3 regions of the Gymnodinialimonas mytili genome follow, and region 2 is predicted to be linked to each of the others. Evidence: riboswitches for the same ligand, from Rfam matches in the RefSeq annotation. Region 2 holds a riboswitch; each other region holds the start of a gene.
The links. Region 2 has a riboswitch for cobalamin ahead of V8J82_RS05420 (DUF1636 family protein). Riboswitches for the same ligand answer to the same signal wherever they lie in the genome.
Positions count from the first base shown of each region.

Region 1: another riboswitch for cobalamin. It lies ahead of V8J82_RS06090 (DUF1636 family protein); the one in region 2 lies ahead of V8J82_RS05420 (DUF1636 family protein).
Region 3: another riboswitch for cobalamin. It lies ahead of V8J82_RS06165 (energy-coupling factor ABC transporter permease); the one in region 2 lies ahead of V8J82_RS05420 (DUF1636 family protein).

Region 1 is NZ_JBBIFW010000001.1:1,235,549-1,245,580, forward strand. Features, by position in the region: gene V8J82_RS06050 (dehydrogenase E1 component subunit alpha/beta) at 1-530, shown strand, start outside; gene V8J82_RS06055 (ACP S-malonyltransferase) at 527-1,540, shown strand; gene V8J82_RS06060 (cobyric acid synthase) at 1,748-3,190, opposite strand; gene V8J82_RS06065 (Lin0512 family protein) at 3,192-3,536, opposite strand; gene V8J82_RS06070 (Lin0512 family protein) at 3,539-3,871, opposite strand; gene V8J82_RS06075 (HAD family hydrolase) at 3,871-4,476, opposite strand; gene V8J82_RS06080 (cupin domain-containing protein) at 4,466-4,921, opposite strand; gene cobO (cob(I)yrinic acid a,c-diamide adenosyltransferase) at 4,921-5,547, opposite strand; cobalamin riboswitch at 5,617-5,797, shown strand; gene V8J82_RS06090 (DUF1636 family protein) at 5,828-6,220, shown strand; gene cobW (cobalamin biosynthesis protein CobW) at 6,226-7,281, shown strand; gene V8J82_RS06100 (hypothetical protein) at 7,285-7,569, shown strand; gene alaE (L-alanine exporter AlaE) at 7,573-8,016, shown strand; gene cobN (cobaltochelatase subunit CobN) at 8,020-10,032, shown strand, end outside.
Region 2 is NZ_JBBIFW010000001.1:1,101,527-1,111,558, reverse strand. Features, by position in the region: gene V8J82_RS05450 (ABC transporter substrate-binding protein) at 119-1,291, opposite strand; gene V8J82_RS05445 (ANTAR domain-containing response regulator) at 1,288-1,875, opposite strand; gene V8J82_RS05440 (aldose epimerase family protein) at 2,071-3,015, shown strand; gene V8J82_RS05435 (FecCD family ABC transporter permease) at 3,135-4,136, opposite strand; gene V8J82_RS05430 (ABC transporter substrate-binding protein) at 4,178-5,113, opposite strand; gene V8J82_RS05425 (ABC transporter ATP-binding protein) at 5,110-5,910, opposite strand; gene V8J82_RS05420 (DUF1636 family protein) at 5,907-6,317, opposite strand; cobalamin riboswitch at 6,423-6,640, opposite strand; gene V8J82_RS05415 (bifunctional 2',3'-cyclic-nucleotide 2'-phosphodiesterase/3'-nucleotidase) at 6,789-8,747, opposite strand; gene mgrA (L-glyceraldehyde 3-phosphate reductase) at 8,967-10,032, shown strand, end outside.
Region 3 is NZ_JBBIFW010000001.1:1,252,592-1,262,623, reverse strand. Features, by position in the region: gene V8J82_RS06195 (YdeI/OmpD-associated family protein) at 24-539, opposite strand; gene V8J82_RS06190 (histidine kinase dimerization/phospho-acceptor domain-containing protein) at 752-2,263, opposite strand; gene V8J82_RS06185 (response regulator transcription factor) at 2,260-2,952, opposite strand; gene V8J82_RS06180 (DUF4153 domain-containing protein) at 2,942-4,444, opposite strand; gene V8J82_RS06175 (saccharopine dehydrogenase family protein) at 4,610-5,665, shown strand; gene cobF (precorrin-6A synthase (deacetylating)) at 5,653-6,393, opposite strand; gene V8J82_RS06165 (energy-coupling factor ABC transporter permease) at 6,464-7,144, opposite strand; cobalamin riboswitch at 7,208-7,394, opposite strand; gene cobA (uroporphyrinogen-III C-methyltransferase) at 7,476-8,201, opposite strand; gene V8J82_RS06155 (cobyrinic acid a,c-diamide synthase CobB) at 8,198-9,514, opposite strand; gene cobM (precorrin-4 C(11)-methyltransferase) at 9,507-10,032, opposite strand, start outside.

The DNA of each region.
Region 1 (10,032 bases), 130 kb from region 2:
TGCGCGAATGCGTGCGCCTGGCGCGTAAGGAACAACGGCTTGTCGTGTTCCTCGAACCCATCGCGCTTTACCCGATGCGCGATCTCTATGACGATGGCGACGGCGCTTGGATGCGCCGCTACCCCGCGCCCGGAACGCGCATTTCGCTGGGTGAGGTCGGCGTGACCGGCGATGGCCCCGTCGCGCTGATCAGCTTCGCCAATGGCCACCGCTTGTCGCTCCAGGCCCAGGCGCAGTTGGCCGAGACGGGGGTCGAGACCCGCGTGATCGATCTGCGCTGGCTCTCTCCCCTTCCCGAGGCCAGTCTTCTGGACGCGCTCAGGGGCTGCACCCACGCGCTGATCGTCGACGAAACCCGCCGCTCGGGCGGAGTAGCGGAGGGTCTGATGGCTCTGCTTGCCGAACGGACCGATCTGCGCCTGGCCCGCCATACCGCGCAGGACAGTTTCATCGCAACAGGCCCCGCCTATGCCGCCACGATGCCCAGCGCCGACAGCATTGTCGCCGCCGCAAAGGCGCTTGTGACATGACGACGGCGGTTCTGATCTGCCCCGGTCGCGGGACCTATAATGCAAGCGAGCTTGGCTATCTGGCCAAGCACTTTCCCGATCCAGGTCTGCTGGAGCGCCTCGATGCGCTCCGCCAAGCCGATGGCCAGACGCCGCTCAGCGCGCTTGACGGGGCCAAGGCCTTCACCGACGCCCATCTGACGGGCGACAATGCCGCCGCCCTGATCTACGCTGCAACGTTGGGCGATGCGCTCAGCATCGACCGCGATGCCATCGACATCATCGCCGTCACTGGCAATTCCATGGGCTGGTATTCCGCGCTGGCGTGTGCCGGAGCCCTGACGCCGGAAGACGGCTTTCGGGTCGCCAACACGATGGGTTCGCTGATGCACCGGGCCGCCATTGGCGGGCAATTGGTCTATCCCTGCACCGACGAGGATTGGCGCCCGGACCCCACGCGCAAGGCGGATCTGCTGGCCCAGGTCGCTGGAATCGAGGGGCTTTGGCTCTCCATCGATCTGGGCGGGATGTTGGTTCTGGCCGGTGATGAGGCGGGGCTGGGGGCATTCGAGGCCTCGGTTCCCGCCCAGGGCCGCTTTCCTCTGCGTTTGCCGGGCCACGCCGCCTTCCACACCGCGCTCAAGGCTCCCGTCGCCGCCCAAGGCCGCGCCGCCTTGGCTGCCGACATGTTTACCCAGCCAGATATCCCCCTGATCGACGGGCGCGGCGCGATCTGGTGGCCCGGCGCCTGCACAAGCGAGGCCTTGCACGCCTACACACTCGGCCACCAAGTGATCGAGCCCTACGACTTCACCCGCGCTATCACCATCGCCGCCCGGGAATTCGCACCGGATCTCTTCATCATCACCGGACCGGGCACCACGCTCGGCGGCGCCGTGGCGCAATCGCTGATCCAGGCCGATTGGCTGGGCATGGGTGACAAGGCGGCGTTTCAGACCCGCCAAGCCGAGACCCCGGTGATCGCCGCCATGGGCATAGCCCGCCAACGCGGCTGGGTGACCGCCGCGTAATCCAGACGAGCGCAGCTCACGGCGCGGAATCAAGGCGCAGCCCCCGCGCTATCGACGGGCCGCCCCCCGGCACGTCGATTTGGCTGATCCCGGCGCAAAGCTGAGGCAATGTCCGACACTGGCTGGCATAAATCGCCTAGACTCTCCGTCGGATCGACGCGCCGCGGCCGGACGATACCGCTCCCGAAGACAAAACCGCTTACGCCGCTAACCCGCCAGCCCCAAAACGCCCGCCACGTCCATATGCGCCTCCAGATGGTCGGCGAGCGCCTCCAGCACCTCTTCGACACTCGCCCCGTAGCGCAAATCCGACCCGACGCCGAACCCCGCCAACCAGGCTGCGCGGAAGGCATCGTCGCGGAACATCCCGTGCAGATAGCTGCCAGCGATCCGCCCATCGGCCGACATCGCACCCTCCGCCACACCCGCTACCCGCGCGAAGGGCCGCACGCAATCGGCGCCGTCCGTCCGCCCCTTATGGATCTCGTAGCCCTCAAACGCAGTACCGCTTGGCGCATGAACCGCCGACACTTCGGTCAGGCGTTTGTCCCCAGTCATAAGCGTCTCGACCTCCAGCAGGCCCAGCCCCGCCTCCGTCCCTGCCGCGCCCTCGATTCCGTCGGGATCGTCAATGGAGTGCCCCAGCATCTGATAGCCGCCGCAAATCCCCAACACATGCCCCCCGCGCCGCACATGCGCCGCCAGATCCACATCCCAGCCCTGGGCGCGCAGATAGGCCAGATCCCCCCGCGTCGATTTGCTGCCCGGAATGATCACCACACCCGCATCGCCGGGCAAAGCCTGACCCGGCCCCAGCATCGTCACCCGCACATTGGGCTCCTGCGCCAGCGGGTCCATATCGTCGAAATTCGCGATCCGCGACAGCCACAGGCAGACCACATGCAAAGCTCCGCTGCCGCCCCCGATGATTTCCAACGCATCTTCGGCAGGCAGGCGCCAGGCCTCGGCAAACCACGGCAGAACGCCAAAACCGCGCCAGCCCGTCCGTGCCTCGATCAACGCATAGCCGTCATCGAAGAGCCTCGGATCACCGCGAAACTTGTTCACCAGAAAGCCGCGCACCATCGCCGCGTCGCCGGCCTCCATCACGGCTTGCGTGCCGACGACTTGCGCGATCACACCGCCCCGGTCGATATCGGCGCACAAGACCACCGGCACATCCGCCGCCCGCGCAAAGCCCATATTGGCGATGTCGCCTTCGCGCAGGTTCACCTCCGCCGGGCTGCCCGCGCCCTCGACAATTACCAGATCATGGGCCGCCTTCAGCTGCTCGAAGCTCTCTAGAACCGGCGCCATCAGCGACGCCTTCAATGCCGCATACTCCCGCGCCTTGACCGTGGCGATGCGCTTGCCCTGCACCACGACCTGGCTGCCGACATCGGTCTCGGGCTTGAGCAAAACGGGGTTCATATCGGTATGGGGCGCCAACCCGGCGGCCAGTGCTTGCAAGGCCTGGGCGCGCCCGATTTCCCCGCCATCGGCGGTCACAGCGGCATTGTTCGACATGTTTTGCGGCTTGAACGGCGCCACGCTCAGGCCACGTCGCCGCGCCGCCCGGCATAGCCCCGCCACCAGCATCGACTTGCCGACATTGGAGCCGGTGCCCTGCAACATGACCGCACCGGGCATCTTAGCCGCCTTGATAGGGCAAAAACGCCTCAACCGCCGCTGATGCGATGACTAGGACCTTGCCGGTATCGGGGTTCTCGACATTCAAACCGCCGAAAACGGCGGTCACCTCGGCCCGCCCGCGCGGCAGTTTCTCAGCCAGAGCGTCGCAATCCACCTGCTCAGGCGCCTGCACGCCCACCGTCACCTGCACCCGCATCTGGTCATGGGAGAGGCCCGTCGCCTCGAACAATGGGATCGCCGAATGCCGGATCGCATCCTCGATCGCGCGGGCCGCGGCCTTGGTGTAATCCTGGCCGTACTGGTCGTTGCCCATGCCCATTTCGATGATAAAGCGCTGATCCATCCCTACACCTCCAACGCGACGGAAATCGCCACATTGGCGATCACGGTCGGCTTACCGCCATCCTGGCGCGGCACGTCCAACCCGCCTTTGCGCGGGATGACGGTGATCTGCCCATAGGGGAAAATCTCGGCCACTTTCGCGATGTCCAACGCATCCGGGTTCTGCACGCCGACCTCGACGGTGATCTGCATATCCTCTTTCTGCTTGCCGTACAGCTCGGCCAGGTTGATCGAGTTGTGCCACAGCGCGTCCTTCACCGCGCGCGTTGCGGCCTCGGTATAATCCTGTCGGCGCAGGGACGATCCCATGCCGAATTCCGTCAACAATCTTGGCATCACGCAATCCCCAATAGAGCGGGCAGATCGCTCCGCGTTTCATCGACAAAGTGGAACCCCGCCCAACCTCGCGCCTGCGCGGCCTCCACATTCGGCAAGTTGTCATCGACCAGTAAGATCGACCCCACCGCAACACCCGACCAAGCCTCAATCGCCTCGAAAAACCCCGCATCGGGTTTGGCCACCCGCAACCGCCCCGAGGCGAAGACCTTTTCGACCCGCTCCGAAAAGCCCATCGGCCCTTCGATATAGGCGACGCGTCGTGTTTCATTGTTGGTGCCAATGACGTGGCGCGTATCCACCTGCTCCAGCCAGCCCAACACCTCGGCATCGGGCAGACCATCCTTTGCAAACCAATAGTCCAGCATCGCGTCCGGGCTGATCTGGGCGCCCTCGGCAGCCAACCATTCGGCCACCACATCGCGCAAGTCTTCCTCGCCGCGGATCACACCCAACATCCGGCCGGACCGGAACAGAAACGCCTGCAGGCTGTCACGGCTCAGCCCCAGATCGGTGTCCAGGTGTTCCGACCACAGAAACCGCCCATCCACGACGTTGCGGTTCAACACGCCGTCGAAATCCCACACGATCAGATCAGGCGCCATGGTAGGGCTCGACCTTGGTGATGTTTCCGTCCGCATCGCGGTAGACTTTCTCGCCGTCTTTGATCGTCACGCTCTCGCCGGTCTCCGAATAGGTCACCACATCATCGCCCGACCGGGTGCCGACGACGAAATACCGCACCGGCATATCGGATCGGTTCTCCAATCTATGGCCCACAGCGACCCCCGCCTTAAACGTGGCCGCCTGGCCGGCGTGAAGGTCCGTAACGCCATCGCCCTCGATCAGCGTCACAACACCGTCCAGCACATAGATCATTTCATCCTCGGATCGGTGCCAATGCAGCTTGGACGAGGCTCCACCCGGCCAGAGTGTTTCGACGAAGGCGCCGAATTGCGTCAGCCCGCCCGCATCGCTCAGCAATTCGGCGCGGAATCGCCCGATCTCATCCTCGCCCTCTTCGATCTTCGGATAATCGACACGCGGCATCAGAATTCCACCCCTTTCTGCGCCTTCACCCCGTCGCGGAACGGATGTTTGACCAGCGTCATTTCGGTGACCAAATCCGCTGCCTCGATCAGTTCCGGCTTCGCATTGCGACCCGTTAGGCAGACATGGGTCATCACTGGCTTTTCGTGCAGCAGGAAATCGACCACCTCGTCGATATCCAGGTAATCGTAGCGCAGCGCGATGTTGATCTCATCAAGCAGAACAAAACCGATCTCGGGGTCGAGGATCTGTTCCTTGGCAATGCGCCACCCGTTCTGCGCCGCCGCGATATCCCGCTCTCGGTCCTGGGTTTCCCAGGTAAAGCCCTCACCCGACACGAAAAACCGGCATTCCTCGGCAAAGCGCTCGCGCAGGAACGATTTTTCGCCCGTCTCCCAATTGCCCTTGATGAACTGCACCACGGCCACACCCATCCCGTGCTGGATCGACCGCATCACCATGCCGAACCCGCTCGACGATTTGCCCTTGCCCGGCCCGGTATGGACGATGATCAGACCCTTCTCTTCGGTCTTGGTCTCCATCATCTTGTCGCGCGCCGCCTTGATCTTTTTCATCTTCGCGTTGTGGCGGGCGTTTTCGTCGGGATCGGTTGTGCTGTCGCTCATGGGGCATCCTCCGGCTAGGGTCCAAGGGGTGACATCGCTCGCCCCGATTGACAAGCCGCCCGCGGCATGAGCAGTGTCATCGGCGATGGTGCCCGCATGGGCCGAACAGGGAACGCGGTGAAATCCCGCGGCTGCCCCCGCAACTGTAAGCGGATTGCGTTTGTCAGATGGCCACTGGGGCACACCCCCGGGAAGGCGGCAAATGCGCCAAACCGCGAGCCAGGAGACCTGCCATCACCAAACGCAATCACGCCGGGCGGGGTGCCCCGGAGGAGGGGTTATGACCGACCAGACCACCGAACTTTTGGTGTGTATCAAGTGCAAACGCGGGACCGAGGTCGCCGAAGATGGCGAACGCCCGGGCCAGGCGCTGCTTGATGCACTTTCGATACGCGATCTGCCCGCGGGCATTCGCCTGACGCCAGCAGAATGCCTGCAGAACTGCGATCACGGCTGTTCCGTCGCCCTGCGCGGCGGGCCGGAGAAGTGGACCTATGTCTACGGAAATCTCCACGAAGCGTCGCATCTGGACACGCTGGTGGAGGGCGCAGCGCTCTATCACGACACGGCGGATGGCCTGATCCCCTGGCGCACCCGGCCCGAGCATTTCAAACGCAACTGCATCGCACGCATCCCACCCCTGCGCGCGCCCGTCCCAAACCTGAAAGGCTGACCCCCATGGCTGATCTCGCGAAACTCCCCGTCACCATCATCACCGGCTTTCTGGGCTCGGGCAAAACCACACTGATCTCGCATTTGATGCAAAATCCCGGCGGCAAAAGGCTGGCCGTTGTGGTCAACGAATTCGGCGATGTCGGCGTCGACGGCGAAATCCTCAAGGGCTGCGCCATTCCCGATTGCCCCGCCGAAAACATCATGGAATTGGCCAATGGCTGCATCTGCTGCACCGTGGCCGATGATTTCATTCCCACGATCGAGGCGCTGATGGCGCTGGACCCTCGCCCCGAACACATCCTGATCGAAACCTCCGGCCTGGCCCTGCCGAAACCGCTTTTGAAGGCGTTCGACTGGCCCGATATCCGCTCGAAAATCACCGTAGACGGCGTGATCGCGCTCGCCGATGCTGAGGCTGTGGCGGCGGGCCGGTTTGCGCCCGATGTGGCCAAGGTCGACGCCCAGCGTCTCGCCGATGACAGCATCGATCATGAAACACCGCTCTCGGAAGTGTTCGAAGATCAGATCAGCTGCGCCGATATCATCTTGCTGACCAAACCCGACCTCGCGGGGCCCGAGGGCGTGGCGAAGGCGAAACAGATCATCGCCGCCGAGGCCCCGCGCCCACTGCCCGTGGTGGAGGTCGCCGAAGGCGCCGTCGATCCGCGTGTGATCCTGGGGCTGGAGGCCGCCGCTGAGGACGATATGGAGGCGCGCCCCTCGCATCACGATGGCCATGACGACCACGAACATGACGATTTCGACAGCGTCGTGATCGACATCCCCGAAATCGACGATCCGGCGCAATTGGTCGGCATGATCGAAACCCTCGCCAACACGCAGAATGTCTTGCGGGTCAAAGGCTATGCCAGCGTCGCGGGCAAACCCATGCGCCTTCTGGTACAGGCCGTCGGCGCCCGCGTGCGGCATCAATATGATCGCCCTTGGGTTCCGGGTGCCCCGCGCCAGGGCCGCTTGGTTGTGATCGGCGAACACCACGACATCGACACCGCCGCCATCCGCGCCGTCCTGGCCCCGGCGGCTGAGCCCGCGGAATAGGCCATGACCGCCACCACGCACAAAGGGTCCGGCCGTGTCGCCGACGTGTTCAACATCACCGGGCGGGGTGTGGTTGTGGCGCTTAAGGATCTGGAAGGTGTCTTTCATATCGGCGATATCGGCGCGCTTGGCGATGCCGATATCCGCGTCGCGGGGATCGAGATGATCCGCCCGCGCAAACCCACGCCGCCGCATGACAAGATCGCCCTGCTTTTGGCCGGCATCGATATCGACCAAGCCCGCGCCGCCATCGGCACGCGGGTCGTTTGCCATGCGGGAGCGGAGTGAGCCATGACCGGGCGCGCCTTCATCGCAGACACCGTGGCGTTGGTGACGTTCTTCACCGCGACAGGCATCGTCAATGAACGGTTCGTGGTTGGCATGGATTGGGACGAGGTTGCAGCCTCCCGTATGATCGGCGCGCCGTTAATGGTGCTGACGGCCCGGCCCTACGGCCTTTGGCGCGATGCTGTGCTGGCGCGATGCTCCGATGGCACGGCCTTATCGGATGCGGTCTGGGACAGTGTGGCGTTGCTGTCGTTTCAGGTGCCGATCTATGTGGCGATCATCGCAACCGGCGGCGCCAGGGGCGCGGAGCTTGCCATCGGGGCCGCCGGGGCCGCCCTCATCATGCTGGCCTTGGGGCGCCCTTATGGGCTTTGGTTGGGCCAGGTTCGGCATTGGTTCGGCCTGCCGCGCGACGGTGGCATGACCCCGATGTCTTCGGGGGCCTGACAGATGCATGTTGTCTTCCGCGAAAGCCATGGGTTGGAGGAAACCGAAACCCCGACGGATCTGGGCCAGACGCCCGCCGATCTGATCGTGCTGTCGCTGTCGGATTCCGATCTCGGCGCCTTTGCCGAAGGTTGGAACCGCGCCGGTGGTAAGCTCCCGACCCTGCGGTTGGCCAACATCGCGGCACTGAAACATCCGCTTTCGGTCGACACGTATGTCGACAGCACTCTGACCGAGGCGAAAGGCATTCTGATCCGCCTGATCGGCGGTGTGCCCTATTGGCCCTATGGGCTGCAACAGATCGAGGCCCATTGCCGCGCCCATGGCATCGCGCTGGCCGTGTTGCCCGCCGATGGCCGCACCGATCCGCGCCTTGACGAGATCTCGACCCTGCCCGTCTCCACCCTACGCCGTCTGCAGCATCTCTGCGATCAAGGCGGGGCCGTGGCGGCGCAGGCGGCGCTCGCACAACTGGCCCTTGCCTCGGGCCTTTATGCCGGACCGGTTCGCGGCACGAAGACCGTGCCACTCGTCGGCGGATGGACGCCTGAAGACGGCGTGACCTGCCCTGTTCTGGCGGGCCAATCCGGCCGACCCCTGGCACTGCTCACCTTCTACCGCTCTTACCTGGTCGCTGCGGATCTCGCCCCGATTGCGGCCATGTTCGACGCGCTGCGCGCCAAGGGCTTCGAGGTGATGGGGCTCTTCGCGCCATCTTTAAAAGCGCCAGAGGCCGCGGCGTGGCTGGCCCGCCAGGTTCGGCATCTGAAACCGGCCACCATCGTCAACGCCACCTCGTTTTCCGGCATCGGCGCGAACGGGGCCTCGCCTCTGGATGCGGGCGATGTCCCCGTCCATCAGATCGCGCTGGCCACCTCGACCGAAACCGCCTGGGCCGAGGCCGAGCGCGGCCTGTCGCCCGCCGATCAGGCCATGCATGTCGTCCTGCCCGAGGTCGATGGCCGTCTCTTCGCCGGGGTCGCCTCGTTCAAAGAACCGCAGGAGCGGGACCCCGATCTGCAATTCGCGCGCTACGTGCATCGGCCCCAGCCCGACCGCATCGCCGCGGCGGCGGGGCGCGTGGCCGCCTGGCATCGCCTCGCCACAACCGCACCGGGCGACCGGCGCCTGGCGCTGGTGCTCTCCACCTATCCCGGGCGCGGCTGGAACATGGCCCATGCGGTGGGGCTGGACGCGCTCGCCTCGGCCCAGGCCATTCTCGATGATCTCGCCGAAGCGGGCCATGACGCTTCCGGCACGCTCAACGCCGATGATCTGGCTGGCGCGCGCATCATCTGGCCATTCGCCGAATATAAGGCCGCCCTGGCTGCGCTGCCCGAAACCCTTCGGCGCGACCTGCAACAGGCCTGGGGCGCCCCCGAAGACGATGACGACGCCACCGAAACCGGCCTGTCGCTGCCCATCCTGGTGCGCGGCAAGACCCTCGTCGCGCTGCAACCCGAACGCGGGTCACCCGAACATCGCGATGCCGACTACCACGACCTCGCCCGCGTGCCGCGCCACGCCTATGTCGCCTTCTACCTCTGGATGCGGCAGAACGCCGACGCGCTGATCCATATCGGCGCCCACGGCACGCTGGAATGGCTGCCCGGAAAATCCGTGGCCTTGTCGGCGGCGTGCTGGCCTGAGCAGCTGAAAATTGATCTACCATTGATATACCCGTTTATCGTGAATGACCCCGGTGAGGCGGCCCAGGCCAAGCGTCGGGCGGGGGCGATCACACTGGGTCATGTGCCCCCACCCTTGCGCCAATCGGGTGCGCCCGAGCGGCTCGCGCGGCTGGAGGCGCTGCTTGACGAGTTTTCCAATGCCGACGGGCTCGATCCACGGCGCCGCGACCGGTTGCAGGAAGATATACGGGATGAGGCGCAAGCCCTTGGCGTGGAACAGGATTTGGGACTTGAGACAGCATCCTGCTCGGCTGAGGCGATCACCCGGATCGACCGGTTTGTCTGCGATGTGAAGGACAGCCAATTCGGCGACGGCCTGCATATT
Region 2 (10,032 bases):
AGACACCGTTGCCTCGGATGTATACAGGCTCACACTTCCGGAGAGGCGGCGCAAGCATCCGCATTAAGGTCGGGTCATTTGCGGGGTTGGAAATGCTGCACTGCCGAAAAATTGTGCATCAAGCCGGGCCAGGATCAAAAATGCGTCCATCGAAAAACCCATCCGGCTGCAAAAACAGCCGCCCACTCTCCGACGCCACCGGCGTCGGCTGCCGAATCGAGCCCTCGAGTTTGCTGGACGCGCCGGGCATCGGGGCGCCGGTGGGGGCCAGATGGTGCCGGTAGAGGTCGCTACGGAACACGTGGCGCGCCTTGCGGCTGGCCTGGGTTGGATCCAGCCCGGCCCGCCGCGCCACTTGTTCGGCGATCCACGCCGCCTGGCTGCGCCAGGGGAAGCTGGCCGCACCGTCGTGGAATTCCAGAAATCCAGGCGTGGCGCGCTGGTCGCCCTGTGGTGTGATCGTCAAATGGCCTGACAGGGATCGGTCAATGATTTCAGGCGCCATGCGCAGATAGTCCGGCCGCGCTAATATCTCTGCGGCCACAACCGCATTCGCAGGGACCGAGAGCCAACGCCCGGCATTCCACGTGGCGCGCATGATGCGGCCCAGCAGGCTTGGCTCGGTCTCGGCCCAATCGGTGCGGACAGCCAGAACCTTTTCCGGCGCAAACCGCCAGATCGCACTGCCTGGCAGCAACAAGCTGGCAATGCCACGCTCCACCGCGATGGATCCCCAGGGCTCGCCCACGCAAAAAGCGTCCACCTCACCGGCGGCCAACGCGTCGGCCATCAGTGGCGGCGGCACGGTATGGATTTCGGCGCGGTCGGCGGGCCACCCAACGGCCTGAAACCAATAACGCAAGATTTCGTGGTGCATCGAAAACGGAAACGGCACACCAAAGCGCAGCGGCCCGTCGATTGCCGACAGCAATGCCGCGCCCGCCGCGCCCGCATCTGCAAAGTCAAACCCATAGCCCGCGTCGCGCAGCCGCCCGGCCAATGCGTTCGACACCCCGATGGCATTGCCATTCACAGACAAGACCGCAACCGCCGAAATTGGCGTGGCCACGCCGCCCAATCCCAGCGCCATCGCCACAGGGATCGGGGATAGAAGATGCGCGGCGTCCACACGCCCGAAGGCCAGCATATCGCGGACCGAAGACCATGAGGGCGCGCGCACCAGATCCAGATGAACACCTTCATTGCGGGCGAAGCCCATTTCCTCAGCGATGATCAGGGGCGCGGCATCCACCAACGGGATGTAGCCGACGGAGACGGTCACATCGCTCATGACAACAGCCCCGCCGATGTTACCAGCGCTTCGGCCACATCTGCGACGCGGCGCCCTTGATCCATCGCCGCTTTGCGCAGCAGGGCATAGGCCTCATCCTCGCCGACGCCCTTGGCTTTCATCACCAGCCCCTTGGCGCGGTCGATCAGTTTGCGCTCTTCCAGGGCGCGGCGGGTTTCATCCAATTCGGAGCGCATCTGGCGAAACATCCGAAACCGCGCCGTAGCCGCGTCCAGCACGGGCTGCAGGCGTTCGGGTTTCAGCCCATCGACCACATAGGCCGACACACCCGCTTCAATCGCGCGCGTCGCCAGATCGCCTGCGCCGCCGCCAGAGGCAAACATCGCCACAGGGCGTTCCAACGGGCCGGTGGCAAGTGTCAATTCTTCCAACATATCGCGGGAGGGGTTTTCGACATCGATCAGCACGATATCCGGGCGCCGTGCCGCGATATGGCGCGCAAGACCGGTCATTTCGCTGATCACAAAGACGGCGTGGTCGCCATAAGCCTTCAGCGCGTCCACGATCTGAACCGCGCGGTCCCGGTCTTGTTCGACCACCACGATGGAAAGCGCCTCCGCCATGGCGCGACGAAACCGATGGGTGCGCGTCTTGCCAAGCATGCGCCCATCGCTTGGCAGCGGGCTCAGCTTTGGCTGCCGGATCTTCTGGCGACTTGCCTATTTTTTGAGCGGTTCTTGGATCGCGCCCAGCCCTCGACATCCACGGTGGTTTTGCCTTTTCTCAGGCACGTAGCGGATGATGGGGGAGGGGATGGAATGACGGCCCAGATGTTTGAGCTTTCCAACGGTCAAATCAGCGCTGGGATCACCGATTTCGGCGCCAGCTTGGTCAGTTTGCGGCTAAAAGGTTGGCCCCAAGATCTGGTGCTCGGATTTCCTGAGCTCAGCGATCAAGTGGCCGATCCCCACTATATGGGCGCGATCGTGGGCCGATATGCGAACCGCATCGCGGAGGGACGGATGCAGATCGGTGCCAAGCTTTATCAACTCGATCGCAATGAAAACGGGGTCACACATCTGCACGGAGGAAATGCGGGCTTTGCCCGGCGGATGTGGCAGGCGGCGGAGGTATCCCCGCAGCGTCTGACGCTGCGCATGGAAAGCCAAGCGGGGGAATCGGGCTATCCGGGTGCCCTGCAAGCAGAGGTGATCTATGAACTCGATGGCGCCGCCCTGCGTGTGAAGCTTATGGCGCGAAGCGATGCCGAGACCATCGTGAATCTGTGCCACCATCCCTATTTCAACCTCAGTGGAGCTACCGAGACAGACGCTCACAGGTTGTGGATCGCGGCAGAGCGCTACCTGCCGACCGATGCGGCCCAGATCCCCACAGGAGAGCAGGCACGCGTTTCAGACACGCGCTTCGATTTCACCACGCCGCGCGCGGTGCCGATGGGGGTGTTTGACCACACCTATTGTCTGCATGGGGAGCCGTCTGGCCGGATGGCCCATGCCGCAACGCTGTCCGCTGGCCCGCGCGCGCTGGAGCTTTGGACCACGCAGCCCGGTCTGCATCTTTACAATGCCGCTCATCTGGTGCCGGGGCCGAGTGGCCATCATGGGCAGCCTTATGGCCCGTATTCGGCGATTTGCCTGGAGGCGCAGGGATGGCCGGACAGCCCGAACCATCCGGACTTCCCATCGACCAAATTGCGCCCTGGCGACACATATCGCCAAGTCACGGAGTACCGTCTGTCCTAGCGGTGTCGGACCAAGGCCAAGACCGGATGCGGATCGCGCTCGCGCCGAGCGTTCAATCTGGAACGTGGCCTTCGAACAGGGGATCGGGCGTGACTCCCCGATCAGAGCCGAGCCATGCGCTATATCTGGCGGCGCAGCAGAGCGACGAAGAACACACCCCCGATCAGACCTGTGACGATCCCGATGGGCATGTCTTCGGGCGCCATGACCCGTCGTGCGATGATATCGGCCCAGAGGAGGAAGATGGCGCCTGCGATTGCTGAACAGGGCAGCACCCGCGCATAATCTCCGCCCACGATGGCGCGGACGATATGCGGGATCATCAGGCCGACAAATCCGATCATCCCCGAAAACGCTACCATCACGCCGGTGACAAGCGCCCCAATCACAAAGACCGACCGCCGGAAGGCGACCACAGGGATCCCGAGCGAGGTTGCGGTTTCGTCACCGATGGTCATTGCGTTCAGATCTGCCGCCCGTGACCAGAGCCAGATGGCACAGGGCAGTAGAACCATCAGCGGATAGATGAGGTGGCTCCATTGTGCCAATCCCAGACCGCCCAACATCCAAAACACGACCGTATGGGCCGCCCGTGGATCACCCAAAAAGATCAGCAGATTGGCGGCGGCCATAATCACGAAGGATACGGCGACCCCGGTCAATACCAGGCGATCTGCGCTGGAGGCACCAGCAAAGCGCGCCACGGCCAGCACCGCCGCAGTCGCAGCCAAGGCACCCAGAAACGCCATCAGCGGCACTGTCAAAAGACCTATGAACAGGCCGGTATGCAGCAGCGCCAGAATTGCCCCGAACCCCCCACCCGAGGAGATGCCCAGCAAGTGCGGATCGGCCAGCGGGTTGCGGGTCACCGCCTGCAGGCTCGCCCCGACCACTGCCAGCCCCGCCCCGACAATCGCTGCGAGAAGGGCGCGGGGAAACCGGATGTCCCAGATGATGGCTTCGCGACCGCTGGACCAATCCGGTGTGATCAGGCCCAACCCCATCTGGTTGGACAAGACGCCCCAAACCGTGCGCAGCGGCACCGAGACGGCGCCCACCGAGACCGCAAAGCTGAGCGAGACGAAGAGTATTCCAAACCCGGCCAGCACGATAAGTGGCATGCGCAGCGATACGCTACGTGACTGGCTGGGGCGGGACAGGCTCATTCGCCCCAGAACGCCTCGGCCAGGCGCCCGACAGCGGCGACATTGCGCGGGCCGGGGGTGGCCTCGACATAATCGAGCACGACGAAGCGATCGTTTTGGACGGCGCTGATGCCCGACAAAGCGGGGTTATTGCGCATGAAGTCCATTTTCTGTTCGGCGGTGACCTCGCCATAGTTCACGATGATCACGACCTCTGGGTCGCGTTCAACAACCGCTTCCCAACTGACGGTGCCCCAGCTTTCGCGGAAATCATCCATGATGTTCACGCCGCCCGCGGCCTGGATGAGGGCGGTGGGCATCGCGAAATGTCCGGCGGTGAAGGGCGTGTCCTCGCCGCTATCATAGACAAACACCCGCGGCGCGGGGCCGTCGGTTTCCAGGCCAGCCAAGATCTCATTCAGCTCGGCCTCGTAGCCGGCGATCAATTCCTCAGCCAGGGGCTCCACCCCGAAGATGATCCCCAGATTGCGCAAATCGTTATACATCAGGTCCAACGTGACCTGCTGCTCCATCCCCAGATGGATGCAGCTTTCGGTCAGCTCGTAGACCTTGATGCCGAAGCGGTCCAATGTCTCGGGCGTCACCTCGCCACCGACGCGCATACCGTAATTCCACCCTGCGAAGAAGAAATCCGCATCAGCGCCCGCCAGCACTTCGAGAGTGGGGTAGCGCTCTGCCAATTCCGGCAATTCGGCGACACCGGCGCGGATCTCAGGGTTCAGATGGTTCCAGCCCGAAATGCCGGTATAGCCCACCATGTGATCGGTCAGGCCCAGCACCAGCATCATCTCGGTCAGGTTCACATCGTGAGAGATGGCCGCCTGCGGCACATTGTCAAAGGTGATCTCGCGGTCGCAGCTTTGCACCGTTGCCTGGGCCAACGCAGCCGACCCCATTAGCGTTAGGCCAAAGGTGAGGAAGAGGGGTTTCATTGCAGCGTGCTCCGTTGGTTTTGCAGATGAAATGTAAAATGGCGCGCCGAGGATCGGTTGAGCCAATCGGCACGGGCCTGAACCTGGAAGGCGTCGGTCACCAATTGTTCTGTCAGCACATCTGTCGGCGGCCCAAAAGCCAGTGGATGCCCCTGATCCAGCACCAGAATGTCGTCGCAGGTCTCGGCGGCCAGGTTGAGATCGTGCAGGCTGGTGACGACGGTCACATCCAGGTGCCGGATCAACTCCAGCACCTCAAGCTGATGGCGGATGTCCAAATGGTTGGTGGGTTCGTCCAGGACCAGCAATTGCGGTTGTTGGGCCAAAGCACGGGCCACCATAACGCGCTGGCGTTCGCCGCCTGACAGAGTGCCGAACAGACGTGCGCTGAACGGCGCGAGGTCAAGCTGTGCCAGGGCATTGGCCACGATTTCAGCCTCATGGGCGCCTGCCATCTGGAAGCCTGTCCGGTGTGGCACGCGCCCAAGCGAGACAATCTCGCGTATTGTCAGCGCGAAGTCGGTGGGTTGTTCCTGCAGCACTGCCGCGACCTTGCGGGCCGCTGCGCGTGGCGGGATCGCCCAGATATCCGCGCCGCCCACCTGAATGCGGCCCGTCAGCGGAAGGTTGTAGCGGTAGAGCATGCGCAGAAGCGTGGATTTCCCAGCGCCGTTCGGGCCCACAACACCCATGATGCGCCCGGCCGACAGGGTGAAACTGGTGGGATGCAGGACAGGCGTTTCAGCGCGGGGTGCTGCCCAGGATACGTTCTCGACAATCAGCTCTTCGGCGTTCATTGCAGCACGTCCTGACGGTCTTCCATAACCGTTATCGCGGCAGGCACCCGGGCCAACGTGGTCTTGCGCAGCTTGCCGGGACGGTCGACCGACGAACACCAACCATCATCCAGATCGGCATATTGGCGCGCGAAGGTGACAAGATCGGCGATGTCCTCATCGGGATCGATATCGCCAAACAGATATGTTGCTTTGCGCGTGCCATGATAGGCGATCGTGCAGGGGCGGTCGCAGCCCGCCATGCAGGCGATCCCGGAAATTTCGAAAGTGTCGTTGATCGTGTCGCCCGCCATGTCGATGGCCAGGCGCAACCGCTGGATCAACTCATATCCTGGACGGCAATCGGTGCCCTTGTGCTTGCACGATGTGCAAACCGTAATGCGATGATGGGTGCTTGTCCGGGTCATGTCGCCCTCCGCGATGATGCGGGGGCGTCAAGGTACCAGAACCAAATGCGGCCCGTGCCGGATATTGCATTCTCAGTCTCCTTTCCGGGCACCCCGCCCGGGTTTCAGTTGGATCGAGCAATGGCAGGTCTCCTGACTTCGCGGGTCGCGGCGCATCGTCGGCCTTCCCGGGAGGGGTCCCAGTGGCGTGTTGCGAGGCGCTCACCGCTTACAGTTGCGGGGGCAGTCACGGACTTGGCGCTGTCGAAGGCGGCGCCGCACCGTGTTCCCTTTTCATCCGTCGGGCCGTGAGGCCGTCCGGAACCATTACATCTTTGACGGGTAAGTCGATTCCGCAGCTCCCGCAAGGCGAAAGAGTTTTGCGGGCGCGCGGGTCGATTTCGGCGCCTGTGCACCCTTGGGATCGCGTGGGTGTTCGAATGCGGGCGGGAATGCCGAACGGATCCGGCATTCCCGGTTTGTGCAATGACGTCAGAGCGTGATGCGATAGCGGGCAAAGCCATCCGGTCCGTCGCCCGCAGCCTCGATCGTCACGCCTTCGACGGCATCCATGAACTGCGCAGCGGCGGGGCCGGTATCAAACAGCACCGTGGTGCCCTCCATCGGCGCAAAGGTCCAATTGGCATCGGCTGAGGGGCTGACCGTGCCCTGTTCGACGATATAGCGCACGATGACGTCGCGGTTGGTATCCGGCCCTTCGAACACCACCGTTTCCGGTGAAGCGCCCGGGAAGTTGCCACCGCCGCCAGCGCGGTAGTTGTTTGTGGCGACGATGAAGACCTGCTCAGGATCGATCGGCGCGCCTTGATACATCAGGTTTACAATCCGATGCGCGTCTTGGGCGACGACCTCGCCGTCATTGTCGTAGCGCGAGGGTTGGCTGAGATCGATTTGATAGGTCACGCCATCGATCACGTCGAAATTGTAGGATGGGAAATCCGGATTCAGCAGAACCTGATCGGCCACCCCTGCCTCGATCTGGTTGAACATGCCCGCGGAACGCTCCAGCCATTCGCGCACCTCGGCCCCGGTGATCCGCACTGCGCGGACCGTATTGGGATAGAGGTACAGATCCGCGACGTTCTTGATCGCGATCGCCCCTGCAGGGACATCGGTGAAGTATTCCGGCCCACCACGGCCACCGGCCTTGAACGGCGCGGCAGCGGACAGGATGGGCAGACCTTCATTCTCGGTGCCCGCCATCATCTGCTCGATATACCAGGTCTGTGCGTTCGACACGATCTGCACCGAGGGGTCGTCGGCCACCAGAGCGAAATAGCTGTGTAATGGCGCATCACTTTGTCCAACCTCGGCGCGCACATATTCCAACGTGGCGTCATGATCGGCTTGGACGGCCTCCAGTACCGAAGGGACGCTGTCCACAAGTGGCGTGACCGAGCGGTCCTCTTCCCGGCGAGAAATCGGCCGCGCCTCAGACATATGTGAGGCGATCCGCCAGCTATTGCCGTCCCGCTCCAGCATCAGATCGACCAGACCCATATGGCTGCCCCAGAACCCGGCCATAACAGCCGGTTTGCCCATGATGGTGCCAGCCGCGGTGTCGACGCCGGGGGTTTCATCGTAGTCCGGGCCCGGGAAAACGCGGTGGTGGTGACCGGTCAGGATCGCGTCGATGCCGTTGATGGCCGCCAGCGGGATCGAGGCATTTTCCATCCCGTCAAAGTGATCCGCGCCTTCGATGCCGGAATGGCTGAGCGCGATGATCAGATCGGCCCCTTCCTCGCGCATTTGCGGCACATAGGCGCGCGCGGTCTCGATGATGTCGCGGGCCATGACATTGCCTTCCAGGTGGCGGCGATCCCATGTCATGATTTGCGGCGGAACAAAGCCGATCAGGCCGATGCGGATCGGATGCGCCTCTCCGGCGCCATCTGTGATTGTCCGGTCGAGGATCACATAGGGTGGGACGAGTGTGGTGTCTTCGGTGGGCGAAGCGCCCATTTCGGTCGCCACATTTGCGCAAACGACCGGGAAGCTTGACCCCGACAGCGAGTTCATCAGGAAATTGATGCCATAGTTGAATTCGTGATTGCCCAGGGTCGACGCATCGAAGCCGAGCGTATTCATCGCGGCGATGATCGGGTGGCTGTCACCTTCGGACATGCCTCGTTCATAGGCCATGTAGTCGCCCATCGGATTGCCCTGCAGGAAATCTCCATTGTCCAGTAGCAGAGAATTCGTCGATTCCGCCCGGACCTCTTCAATGAGAGCAGCGGTGCGGGCCAGACCAACCGTGTCGACGGGACGATCGCCATAGTAATCGTATGGGAAGATATGAACGTGCAGATCCGTGGTTTCCATCAGGCGCAGATGTGCCTGACCGGCCTGCGCGCGTGCCGAGAACGGGTGCAGTGCGATAAAGCCAGCGGTTGAGGCGAGAAAAGCCCGACGATTGAGTAGAAGCGGCATTGTAAAACTCCCGTTGTTGCAGCGCGATGCGCACGTGCTTAGTTGCAGCGAGAATGTCCGTTGTATCTCCAAAAACGGAATTCGTCCGATCCATGCTGCCGATATGTGACGATGACATGTCAGTCTCGCCCCTAAGTCGATGTTGGCACATAGGTGCAGCGCCGAACAGAGAGCGTAGGATCGGTTTGACAGTTCGGGCTGTTCGGGGATGATGCGCGCATGACAAACGCCTCTCGTCCGCCCAAGCCCAAAATCATTCCCTACCGCCCCGATCCGGACCGTTACGACAAGATGCTGTATCGCCGGTGTGGTCAATCTGGCCTGAAGCTGCCTGCCATCAGTTTGGGCCTTTGGCACAATTTCGGGGGGGATACGCCGCACAGCCTGAAGCGCGCCATGTGCCAGACGGCCTTTGACCATGGCATCACGCATTTCGACCTCGCCAACAATTACGGGCCACCTGCGGGCTCTGCCGAAGAAGCCTTTGGCGAGATCCTGAGAACCGATTTCGCCGGATATCGCGACGAGCTGATCATTTCGTCGAAGGCAGGCTATGACATGTGGCCCGGGCCCTATGGCGAATGGGGCTCGCGCAAATATCTGATCGCGTCCTGCGATCAATCGCTGAAGCGGATGGGCCTCGACTATGTCGATATCTTCTATTCGCACCGCTTCGATCCGGACACACCGCTGGAAGAGACGATGGGCGCGCTGGATCATATCGTCCGCTCCGGCCGCGCGCTTTATGTGGGGATTTCAAGCTACAACTCGCAGCGCACGCGCGAGGCGCTGGCTATTCTGTCGGATCTGGGCACGCCCTGTTTGATCCACCAACCCTCCTACAATCTGCTGAACCGCTGGGTCGAACATGATGGCCTGCTGGACACGCTGGACGAGCTTGGTGTCGGCTCCATCGCCTTTACTCCGCTGGCACAGGGAATTCTGACCTCAAAATACCTAAACGGTATCCCCGAAGGCAGCCGGGCGACCCAGGGCAAATCGTTGCTGGACGGTATGATCAACGAGCGGTCGCTTGCCAGTGTCCGTGCCCTGAATGCGCTGGCAGAGGCGCGTGGCCAAACCTTGGCGCAGATGGCGCTGGCCTGGGTGCTGCGCGGCGGGCGCGTTACCACCGCGCTGATCGGCGCCTCGCGCCCTGAACAAATTGTCGATTGCGCTGCTGTTATCGACAATCTTGAATTTAGCGACGCCGAGCTTGCGAGGATCGATGAAATCAGTTCGGAAGAGGCGATCAATCTTTGGGCCAAGTCCTCTGAAACGTCTT
Region 3 (10,032 bases), 150 kb from region 2:
GCTCGCTTTCAGGGCGAGCGCTCTTACTGCCGCTTTCGGCTTTGCAGATCACGAAGCGTAATGCCTTCTGAAATGGCAGCTATTGCCTCATCAACCCGTCGCTGCTCCGTCGGGGCGGTCTTGGCCGAAAGAACGTGATTGGTGAACATGCGCTTTTTGCCGGGGGTGAGTTTGTCCCACTGGATTGAAACTGCGTCGTTTGCGGTTAGTGCCAGTTCCAATGATCGCGGCACCTCGACGTAGTCCTGATCGTCCATGCGGAAGCGCATCTCTGCCTCGTCGCCGACATCGAGACCGGTGTGAGCCTTGACCTGCGGCGAGACGATGAAGTACCGGCGCCCGTCGCCCACCGGTATCCACGCGCCACGTACTGGGACATCTGCTATCTCCCCTTCGACCCGCAGGCGCGGGTAAGTTTCGAACGGAAGCTCGGTTTCGAAGCGCGGCGGTAGGAACAGCACCTTGTAAGTGACAACTCGTGATTTCCCGACGCCGTGCAAAGCGATCTTATCTGTAAAGTCGTGGGTAAAATAGCTCATGGGGTTCAGGCTACCTGCTTCTTGTGCTCATCAAGGTTTAAACCCTGTGGCAGCCCTCGGACCATCTCAAATCGTCAATTGCAGTCATTCGCCACAACCACAGCACAACGGCAAGTTGGACTCAGAGCGGACATTGGTGCGGCATGCAGCGTTGGTCAAAATAGGCTCGAAACCGACTCCCAGCGTCGTGACAGGTTCCGACTTGGCGGACGTTAAAAGGCGATCTGAAAGGCTGCGCCTTCGTGGGGGGAAAGAACGTCTAGCCGTGCGCCGGACGCGGCCAGGACCGATTGCACGATGTTCAGGCCCATGCCGGTGCCGCCATTTTCGCGGCGGGTGGTGAAGAAGGGTTGCAGGACCTTGTCGTGATTGCCCGCGCTGATGCCATTGCCGTCATCGGCGACAATGAAGCCCGAGCCATCCACCGTGATCGACACCTCAGACGCGCCGTGCTCGGCGGCGTTTTCAAGCAGATGTTTCAACACGATCCGCAGCGCCTCGGGCCGCATGGGAACCTCGGCATGAGGTGGCGCGACAGTCACCCCAAGACCCTCCACCGGCAGGTCCTCCAGCACCTGGGCAACTTGCGCAACCCCGGCGCCCGCCGTTTGTTCGACCAGGGAAAAGTCGCGCATCGTGGCCAGCAGATCCTCCATCCGGTCGCTGTCGCGGACGATATTGTCCAAGAACCGCGCGCGACGCTCAGGCGTCATATCCGCATCGCGCAGCAATTCTGCGGCACCTTTGATCGCGGTCAGCGGCGATTTCAATTCGTGACTGACATGGGCGGTATAGGTGCGCAGCGTATCCTGCTGACGCTGCAACCGCTCGGTCAGGGATTGGAAACTGCGCGCCAGATTCTCGACCTCGCGCGTGCCGTAATGCTCCAGCGGTTGCCAGGCTTCGCTGCCGCGGATCGCGTCGGTGCGGTTGATCAGGGCGCGCATCGGCTGCGTGACGAACCGCCAGAACACAAACCCGATCAGCGCGGTTGAGCCCAGAATGAACACCAGCGCCTTGGCCAGGTTCAGACGTTCGCCATAGAGAAACCGAAAGATGTGGTTCGGCGTCCGGCTGATATACACCACGCCGATGATATCCTCCCCCACCATCGCGGGCATCGCAACGAAGACACGGACGGCGGTGCCCTGGCTGAGCGCATAGACAATCGGTGTCGCGCTCTCTCGCAGGCGGGTCCGGGCGACCGACACGACCTCTCCGTTCAGGGCCAGCGCGATCTCACCGACATGGCCCAGGTAGAGACCTTGCTCGGCGCTGCCTGCGATCACCGTGCCGTGGCGGTCCAAAAACCGGTAGCCCGCCAGGGTTTGTTCCTGCGACGCGATGGCGATCCGCGTCAGATGTGGGCCGATCTGTCGGTAGGCTTGGGCGATGTCTTCTGTGGCCGGGGTTGGATCGGGGCGGGCCGGTAAAATCGCCTCGGGGTTCATGGTCACCGATGGAAAGAGCGGTGTGTAGACGCGATCGTCAGGGTCCCAAGCAATCGGATCCTCGGGCAGGCCGGTGGCATTCCGGTAAAGCTGCTCATAGGCCGCGGTCAGAACGGCGGCCTGTGTCAGCAGGCTTTCCTCGGTCTGTTGCACCAGCTGGTTGGCGTAGAAGCGGAACAGAAACAGCCCCGCAAAGGGCAGGAGCAGGACAAGGCCCAACACCGCGGCCACCACCATCCACAGACCGGGCCGCCATTTGCGTGCTGTGGTCATGCGCGGCATGGGCCCATGCGCAGCCCGACGCCGTGTACGGTGAGAATGCTATCGGCGCAGCCCGCAGCCAAAAGCTTGCTGCGGATATTGCGAATATGGCTGTCGATGGTGCGGTCGGAGACGTGGATATTGCTGCCATAGACCGCGTCGATCAGGGCCTGGCGCGGCGCCACATGGTCGCCGCGGCGCATCAACTCGGCCAGCAACGTGACTTCGGAGGCGGTCAGGGCCACGTCACGCCCGGCCACGCGGCATTGATGCCGGTCCAGATCCAGGCTCAGGTCGCCGCGGGTCAGGGCCCCATCGGGCGCCGCCGCCCGTTGCGTGCGTTTCAGGATCGCCTTGATCCGGGCCACCAATTCGCGCGGGCTGAACGGCTTGGTGACGTAATCATCGCCGCCGATTTCCATGCCGACGATCCGGTCGACCTCATCATCGCGAGCGGTCAGGAACAGGATTGGCACGTCCGAGCTTTTGCGCAGGGTTTTGCAGACCTCCAGCCCGTCCATCTCGGGCAGGCCGATATCCAGCACAACCAGATCGAAGCTGTTGCTCTGTGCGGCCTGCAAACCCGCAGCACCATCTTCGGCAAAACGGGTCTCGAACCCCGCCGCCTCGACGGCGAAGCCGATCACGTCGCGGATATTGGGATCGTCATCGACGATCAGGATGCGGGTCTTAGAGGTCATGATAGCTCTCTAGATACCGCTGCAACCGCCACCGGCGAAAGCCCCATTCCCGCCAATCCTCGATCGCGTCAAATCGCAGGCTCGGTAGCCCATTGCGCCCGCAGGTGACGTTATCGGTGATCTGGCCGTATTCCATCATCGCCGGGATCGCCTGTTCGCCCAATTGGCACAGATAGCTGAGATCCAGTGCCTCGATATCCTCGGCTTTGGCCATGTTATAATCAGTGATCAGGTAGGCGAAATTCACGAAGCAACACAGGTAGAGCGTGCCCAGCAGCGTCACCGCGTTCCAACGGATCAGCCACGCGATGGCCCGCTTTTGCGCGATAAAGGCCAGCGTCAGGACCAGCCCCACATAGATCAGGGCCATCCAGATGAACGCGGCAACCCGCAGATAGGTCAGCGTATAGGCGTCGACATAAAGGCCCAGCCGGATGCCGGCGGTGATCACAAGAAACAGCGTCTGGCCGAGCCATAGATAGATCAGACCCCGCATCACCCGATTGTCGGTCACCATCTGACGCGTTCCGATCACAAAGCCCCCTGCCAGGATCGCGGCCAGCATCAGGGGATAGGCGCCGCGATGGGCGTATTCGGCATAGGTCATCCCCTCGGGAAGGGTGAGGCCGCCGCTCAGCACACCGATATCGCTGAGCGTTTGAACCAGGAACAGCAGGTTGAACAGGATCAGCGAGGCGCGGACGGATTGCGGGTTCACGATCTGGGCAAGCGGCCCAAGCGATAGCGAGGTTTGCGGCTCGGTTGGTGCCTTGCCGCGCCAAGGGCCGCGTGTGTTCAGATAGGGCCAGATCAGCGCCGCTGCGACGATCCAGAACGCCACGCGCACAAGCAGGTCCGGCCCGATCAGATCGATCCGGGTGATCTGGTTGAGCCCATTTTCCACCAGCGGATTGGCGATGCCGATCAGCACCAGGAACACGAGGCCGATGCTACCGGGTAAAGCGATTTGGCGCAGAAGCGCGCCGATATCCCACCCCGAGCGTCTGTTGTTCAGCTGTTCCGCCGCGTGTCTTGGCAGCTCCACCGCGCCGACGGTCGAGGCGCGAAACCAGATCCGCGCCGCCTCTGCCGCGCTAAGAACACGGTTTTCAGCGGACCAGAGCAGCAGGATGATTAGACCCAGCAGGGTGAACAGGGCTGAGAGCGTCTGGGCGTGTTCGATCATGGGCAGGTTGCAGGCGACCGCAAAGGCCATCGCCCAGGCCCATTCGCGCCGCGTGGCGCCGCCGGGCTTAAAGGCGATGATCGCCACCGACAGCGCGAGTGCAAAGACCGCCACCGAGATGCCGTTATAGTCGTTCCAAAACAGCCAATCGGCCATCGCAACCAGAAGGATCACCGCGCCAAGCGGTTGCCGCGCCGCGTCGCGCCAGTTCCTGGCGCGCGCTTTGCCGACCACGGGTTCAGACAACCACCACCCATCGTTCCGGATCGACTCCGGGACACCTCGTACCACCCATTCACCGCGCATCTTACGTCTCCGTCATTGCGATCTGTTGGGAGCAAACTGCCTGCACCCTTTGCGCGCTGTTGCGGCAAGTCGTGCAGCTATCGGGGGCGTTTTGTGCAGGCTTTGTGCAGGGGGTTGCGCCGGATGCGGCTTGCCCCCAGGCTCCGCCAAACGAAAGGGGATCATATGCAGACAATCGCGATTTTGGGCCTGGGGAAAGTCGGCGCGCTGGCCGGAGAATTGCTGCATGACAGCGGCTTTGCGGTGCACGGATTTGATGCCGCGCCCCGCGGGGATCTGCCCTTTGACGTGGCCGCGCTGGACGTTGCCGATGATGCCGCGTTGCGGGCCGCTTTGGGCGATGCGGATGCGGTTCTGTCTTGTCTGCCCTATTTCCTGAATATTGCCGTCGCCCAGGCGGCCCATGATCTGGGCCTGCATTACTTTGATCTGACCGAGGATGTGCCGACGACCAAGGCGATCCTGGATATGGCGCCCACCGCCCAAGCGCTGATGGCCCCGCAATGTGGGCTCGCGCCCGGCTTTGTGGGGATCGTCGGGGCGCATCTGATTGGGCAATTCGACACCTGCCGGTCCTGCCGGATGCGCGTGGGCGCGCTGCCGCAGAACCCGACCGGGCTGATGGGCTATTCCTTCAACTGGTCGCCCGAAGGTGTGGTGAACGAATATCTCAACGATTGCGAAGTGCTGGAGGATGGTGAGATCAAATGGGTCTCACCCATGGAATGGGTGGAAAAGATCGTCATCGGCGGGATCGAGCTAGAGGCCTTCACCACGTCGGGCGGGCTGGGCACGATGTGTGAGACCTACCGCGAGAGCGTGCCGAATATGGACTACAAGACCATGCGCTATCCCGGCCATGTGCAGTTGATGAACTTCTTTTTCCACGAATTGCTGATGCGGGATCGCCGGGCCGAGGCGGGTGAGATCCTGGTCAACGCCAAGCCGCCGGTCGATGACGACATTGTCTATATCCATGTCGCCGCTGAGGGGGAGATTGCGGGGCAGATGCAGCGGCGTGAATTTGTCCGGGGTCTGATGCCGCTGAAGATCGCGGGCAAGATGCGGACGGCGATTGCCTGGACGACGGCCTCATCCGTTGTGGCGGTGATCGAGATGGTGCGTGACGGCGCCCTGCCACAGCGCGGTTTTTTGAAGCAGGAAGACATCGCGTTGGATGCCCTGCTCGCGACGCGAACCGGCGCGCATTACAATGCCTGACGGCGCAGCAGATAGGTATCCATGATCCAGCCATGGGCGGCGCGCGCCTCGGCCCGTTTGGCGATGATCCGCGGCGCGGCTTCGGCCAGGGGGCCGCTGTCGAGGATCTGTTCCGGCATGCCCAGATAGGCGCCCCACCAGATATGCAGGCCGTCGGGGTCAAGCGTCTGGAATGCGCATGTGCCGTCCAGCATCACCACCAGCGTTTCGGCATCCGGCGGCCAGCCATGGTCGCGGATCTGCCGCCCGGTGGTGACCGTCACGGGGCCGTTGACCGTGTTGAAGGGGATCGCATGGGCTGAGGTCAGTGCCTGCAGCGCGGTGATGCCCGGCACGACACGGATCTGCGGCTTCGGCGACAGACGGTCCGCGATGCGCAAGGTGCTGTCGTAGAGGCCGGGATCGCCCCAGACCAGCAGCGCCACGGGGCCATGCGCCGCCTCCGGCAGGGCCGCGACCCAAGCGGTCGCGATGGCATCGTGCCAGCGTGCGACACGCTCCTGATAGGGCAGGGTCTCATCCCGGACCGGCATGTCAAAGGGCACAACCTGCGCCTCGGCCCCTGCCGCTGCCAGAATTGCCAGTCGCAAATCTGCGAGGTCATCCTTGCCCGGCCCCTTGCGCGGCAGCAGCACGATGGCCGCCTCGCGCAAGGCGCGCTGTCCTTCCAAGGTGATATGGTCGGGCGATCCGGTGCCGATGCCGATCAGCCAAAGATCTGTGATCATCGCGATGCTCCGGACATAGAAACGCCCGGCCCCTGTTTTCCGGGGGCCGGGCGGTATCCATCTGTCGCCGTTAGGCCGCGTTGTAGACGCGGTGGTGCAGCAGGCCGAAATCGCCGCCCCGGCCTTTGAACGTCTTTGCCGCCCATAGAACCGCCAGATCGGCGATGGGCTCAATCAACAGAACCAGCATGTAGGCGCCCGCGAAGGCGGCCAGGCCTGACAGCGCCTCCGCCGTCGCGCCTTGGCCATAGACCACCCAGAACGCGACCCAGGCGACGACGCCGCCCTGATACATGGCGCTGAGTTTCAACACGCTGGAATAACGCAGATCGACATAGGCCCGGTCTTGCGGGATGAAGCTTTTGCCCAAGGCGCTGATCGCCAATAGCGGAACCAGAAGCGTCGTGACGTTCACGAAATACATTGGCAGATCGCTGGGCGCGAAAAACAACCCCTGGATCAGTAGCCCAAGCGCCAGGCCAAAGGCTGCGGGCGCCGCCCCCAGCAACAGGAACAGCGTCGTGCCCAGGATGAAATGCACCTCCGACGGGCCGACGGCGAAATGCGGCAGCAGCTCGAAAAACACGAAGGTGCCGACCGCGCCCAGGCCCACGCGGCCCAGGAATGAGGCGATGTTGGATTGGCGGATATCGTCATAAGCCAACTTCAGGCTATAGCTCGCGGCACCTGCGGCGGTGACATAGGCGAAGGCCATTTTGGCGCCGTCCACCACTCCGGGTTCGATATGCATGGGATCGTCCTTTCTCGACAAGCTGCCCCTCCGGCAGCGCTAGTGACACCGCGTGGGCCGCGGCAGAGCCGGTCATGGGCGGCAGGTCTCCTGACTTCGCGGGTCGTTGCGTTGTCGGCCTTCCCAGCCCGAAGATCGGGCCAGTGGTGTTCCTAAACGCTCACCGCTTACAGTTGCGGGGGCAGTCCCGGGCTTTCACCGGGTTCCCTTTTCAGCCGCAGGTTGCAGCACCGTCCATGTGTGCAGTCTTTACCAGCGTGCCCCTATGCGGCAAGGCGAAATGCGACATCCGTGGCCATCGCACCGAAATTCGGGGCTTCGTGCCGGTCGCCTAAGGCTCAATCTCGGCCAGGGGGCCATACAGGATCAGGGCCGGTTTCGTGCCGACATCGCCGGATAACCGATCTGCTAGATCGGTGATGGTGCCCCGATGTAAGGCTTGCTCAGCTGTACCCACGGCCTCGGCCAGGATGGCGGGCGTATCCGCCGGTAGCCCGCGTTCGATCAGCGCCGCAGACAGGTTCGGGAAGGTACGCTTGCCCATGAAGACCACGGTACAGGCGGCGGGATCGGCCAGCGCATCCAGATCGATATCCTGAGGGAGCGCGCCTGACGCATCATGGCCGGTCACAAATTGCACGCGCCGCGCCGTCAGGCGCCGGGTCAGCGGGATGCCCACCGCCGCCGCCGCGGCAAAGGCCGAGGGCACGCCAGGTATGATCTCATAGGGGATATCGGCGTCGCGCAGGGCGAAGATCTCTTCTTCCAGCCGCCCGAACAGGCCGCTATCGCCGGATTTCAGGCGCACGACGCGCCCGCCTTGCTGCGCATATTCGACCAGCAATTGGCTGACATGGCGTTGCCGGGGTGAGGGGCGCCCGGCCCGTTTGCCGACCCCCACCAGATCGGCGCCTTGCCTGGCATGGGTCAGAATGGGACCGGAGGAAAGATCGTCGAACAGCACCGCATCGGCGCGCTTCAGCCGGTCCACAGCCTTCAGGGTCAGCAGATCGGGATCGCCCGGGCCGGATCCGACAAAGCTGACAAACCCGCTCACGTCACGGCCTCCGGCGTGATCAGGTGAAAGAAGGTGCCCGTGACATGGCCCCGGATCGAGCCCGTCTCGGGCACCGGATTGCCATCGGCGTCGAACACATCGGCCAGGGGCGCGTCGGGCTGATCGAGGATCGTGGAATAGTGGAATTCATGGCCGCGCAGGGCTTGGCCCGCCGCAAAGCCCGGCATCGGGCCGGACAGAACCGCGCGGCGATAGCCCAGGTGGAATTTGCGTTTCTCGTAAGAGGTCACCAGGCCCAGCAGCCCCGCCATGGTGTGCCGTGTGCCGTCTTTGTCGATCAGCGCGGCGCCAAGAGCCATGTAGCCGCCGCATTCGCCATGGACGGGTTTCGCCTGCGCGTGGCGGCGCAAGCCCGCTTTGAATGTCTCTGCCGCAGCCAGTTTTCCGGCATGGAGTTCCGGGTAACCGCCGGGCAGCCACACCAGATCGGCATCGGGGTCGGGCGCCTCATCGGCCAGGGGCGAGAAGGGCAACACCTCGGCCCCCGCCGCGCGCCAGCCTTCCAACAGATGCGGATAGGTGAAGGAAAAGGCGGCGTCGCGTGCAATGGCGATCCGCTGGGCGGGCGGTGTCGGCAGCGCGCCTTGGCCGGTCTGCGCCGCGCCCAGGGCGGCGGCCTTGATGGCGGGCAGATCGACATTCTCGCGCAGGAATTCGGCATAGCCGGCAATCGCGGCCTCCAGATCGGGATGTTCCACGGCCTGGATCAGGCCCAGATGCCGTTCGGGCAAGGTCAGGTCGCCACGCCGGGGCAACACACCCAAGACGGTCAGACCGGCTTGCTCCATCCCCAACCGCGCGAGGCGTTCGTGCCGGGGGCTGGCGATCCGGTTCAGGATCACACCGGCGAAGGGCAGATCGGGCGCATAGGCCTTGAACCCTAGTGCCGTGGCGGCCGCCGATTGCGCTTGGCCGCCCGCATCGATGACCAACACCACGGGCCAGCCCATGCGCCGGGCGGTCTCGGCGCTGGACCCAAAGCCCACCTGGCCGCGCGTCGCCACGCCATCGTAAAGCCCCATCGAGCCTTCGGCGACGCAGATATCCGCGCCCTGCGCCTGGGTTGCGATCCCGTCCAGCAGTGCCGCATCCATGGCCCAGGTATCCAGGTTGAACGAGGCGCGCCCGCTGGCGGCGCGGTGAAAGGCCGGGTCGATGTAGTCGGGGCCGGATTTGAATGGCTGCACCACCAATCCATCATCACGCAAGGCCCGCAGAAGGCCGAGCATCACGGTTGTCTTGCCGGTCCCCGAGGACGGGGCCGAGATCAGCAGGCCGGGCGCATCAATCATCGCCATGGTTCCATTCGCTCCAAGGGCTATCGGCGGTTTGCGGGCGATAGCGGCGGTCGTAATCGGCCGCGTAAAGGCGGCTTTCGTCGAAATCCTCACCGCCAATCGCGGGTCCGACGAGGATCAGAGCCGTCCGTGCAATGCCGTTGGGCAGAGCGGCCTCGATTGTGCTGAGCGTCGCGCGGATCACCTGTTGATCGGGCCAGGTGGCGCGGAACACGATCGCCACGGGGCAATCGGGGCCGTAATGCGGGATCAGATCTGCGACGCTTTGGGCCAGGTTGCCAATCGACAGATGCAGGGCGAGCGTCGCGCCGGTGGCGCCGAAATTGGCCAGCGTCTCGCCCGGCGGCATGGCCGAGGCGCGGCCCGGTGTGCGGGTCAGGACGACCGATTGCGCCAGGCCGGGCAGGGTGAGTTCTTGTCCAAGAACCGCCGCGGCGGCGGCAAAGGACGGCACGCCGGGCGTGACCGTGTAGGGAATATCGAGTGCCTTGAGGCGCCGGATCTGTTCGCCC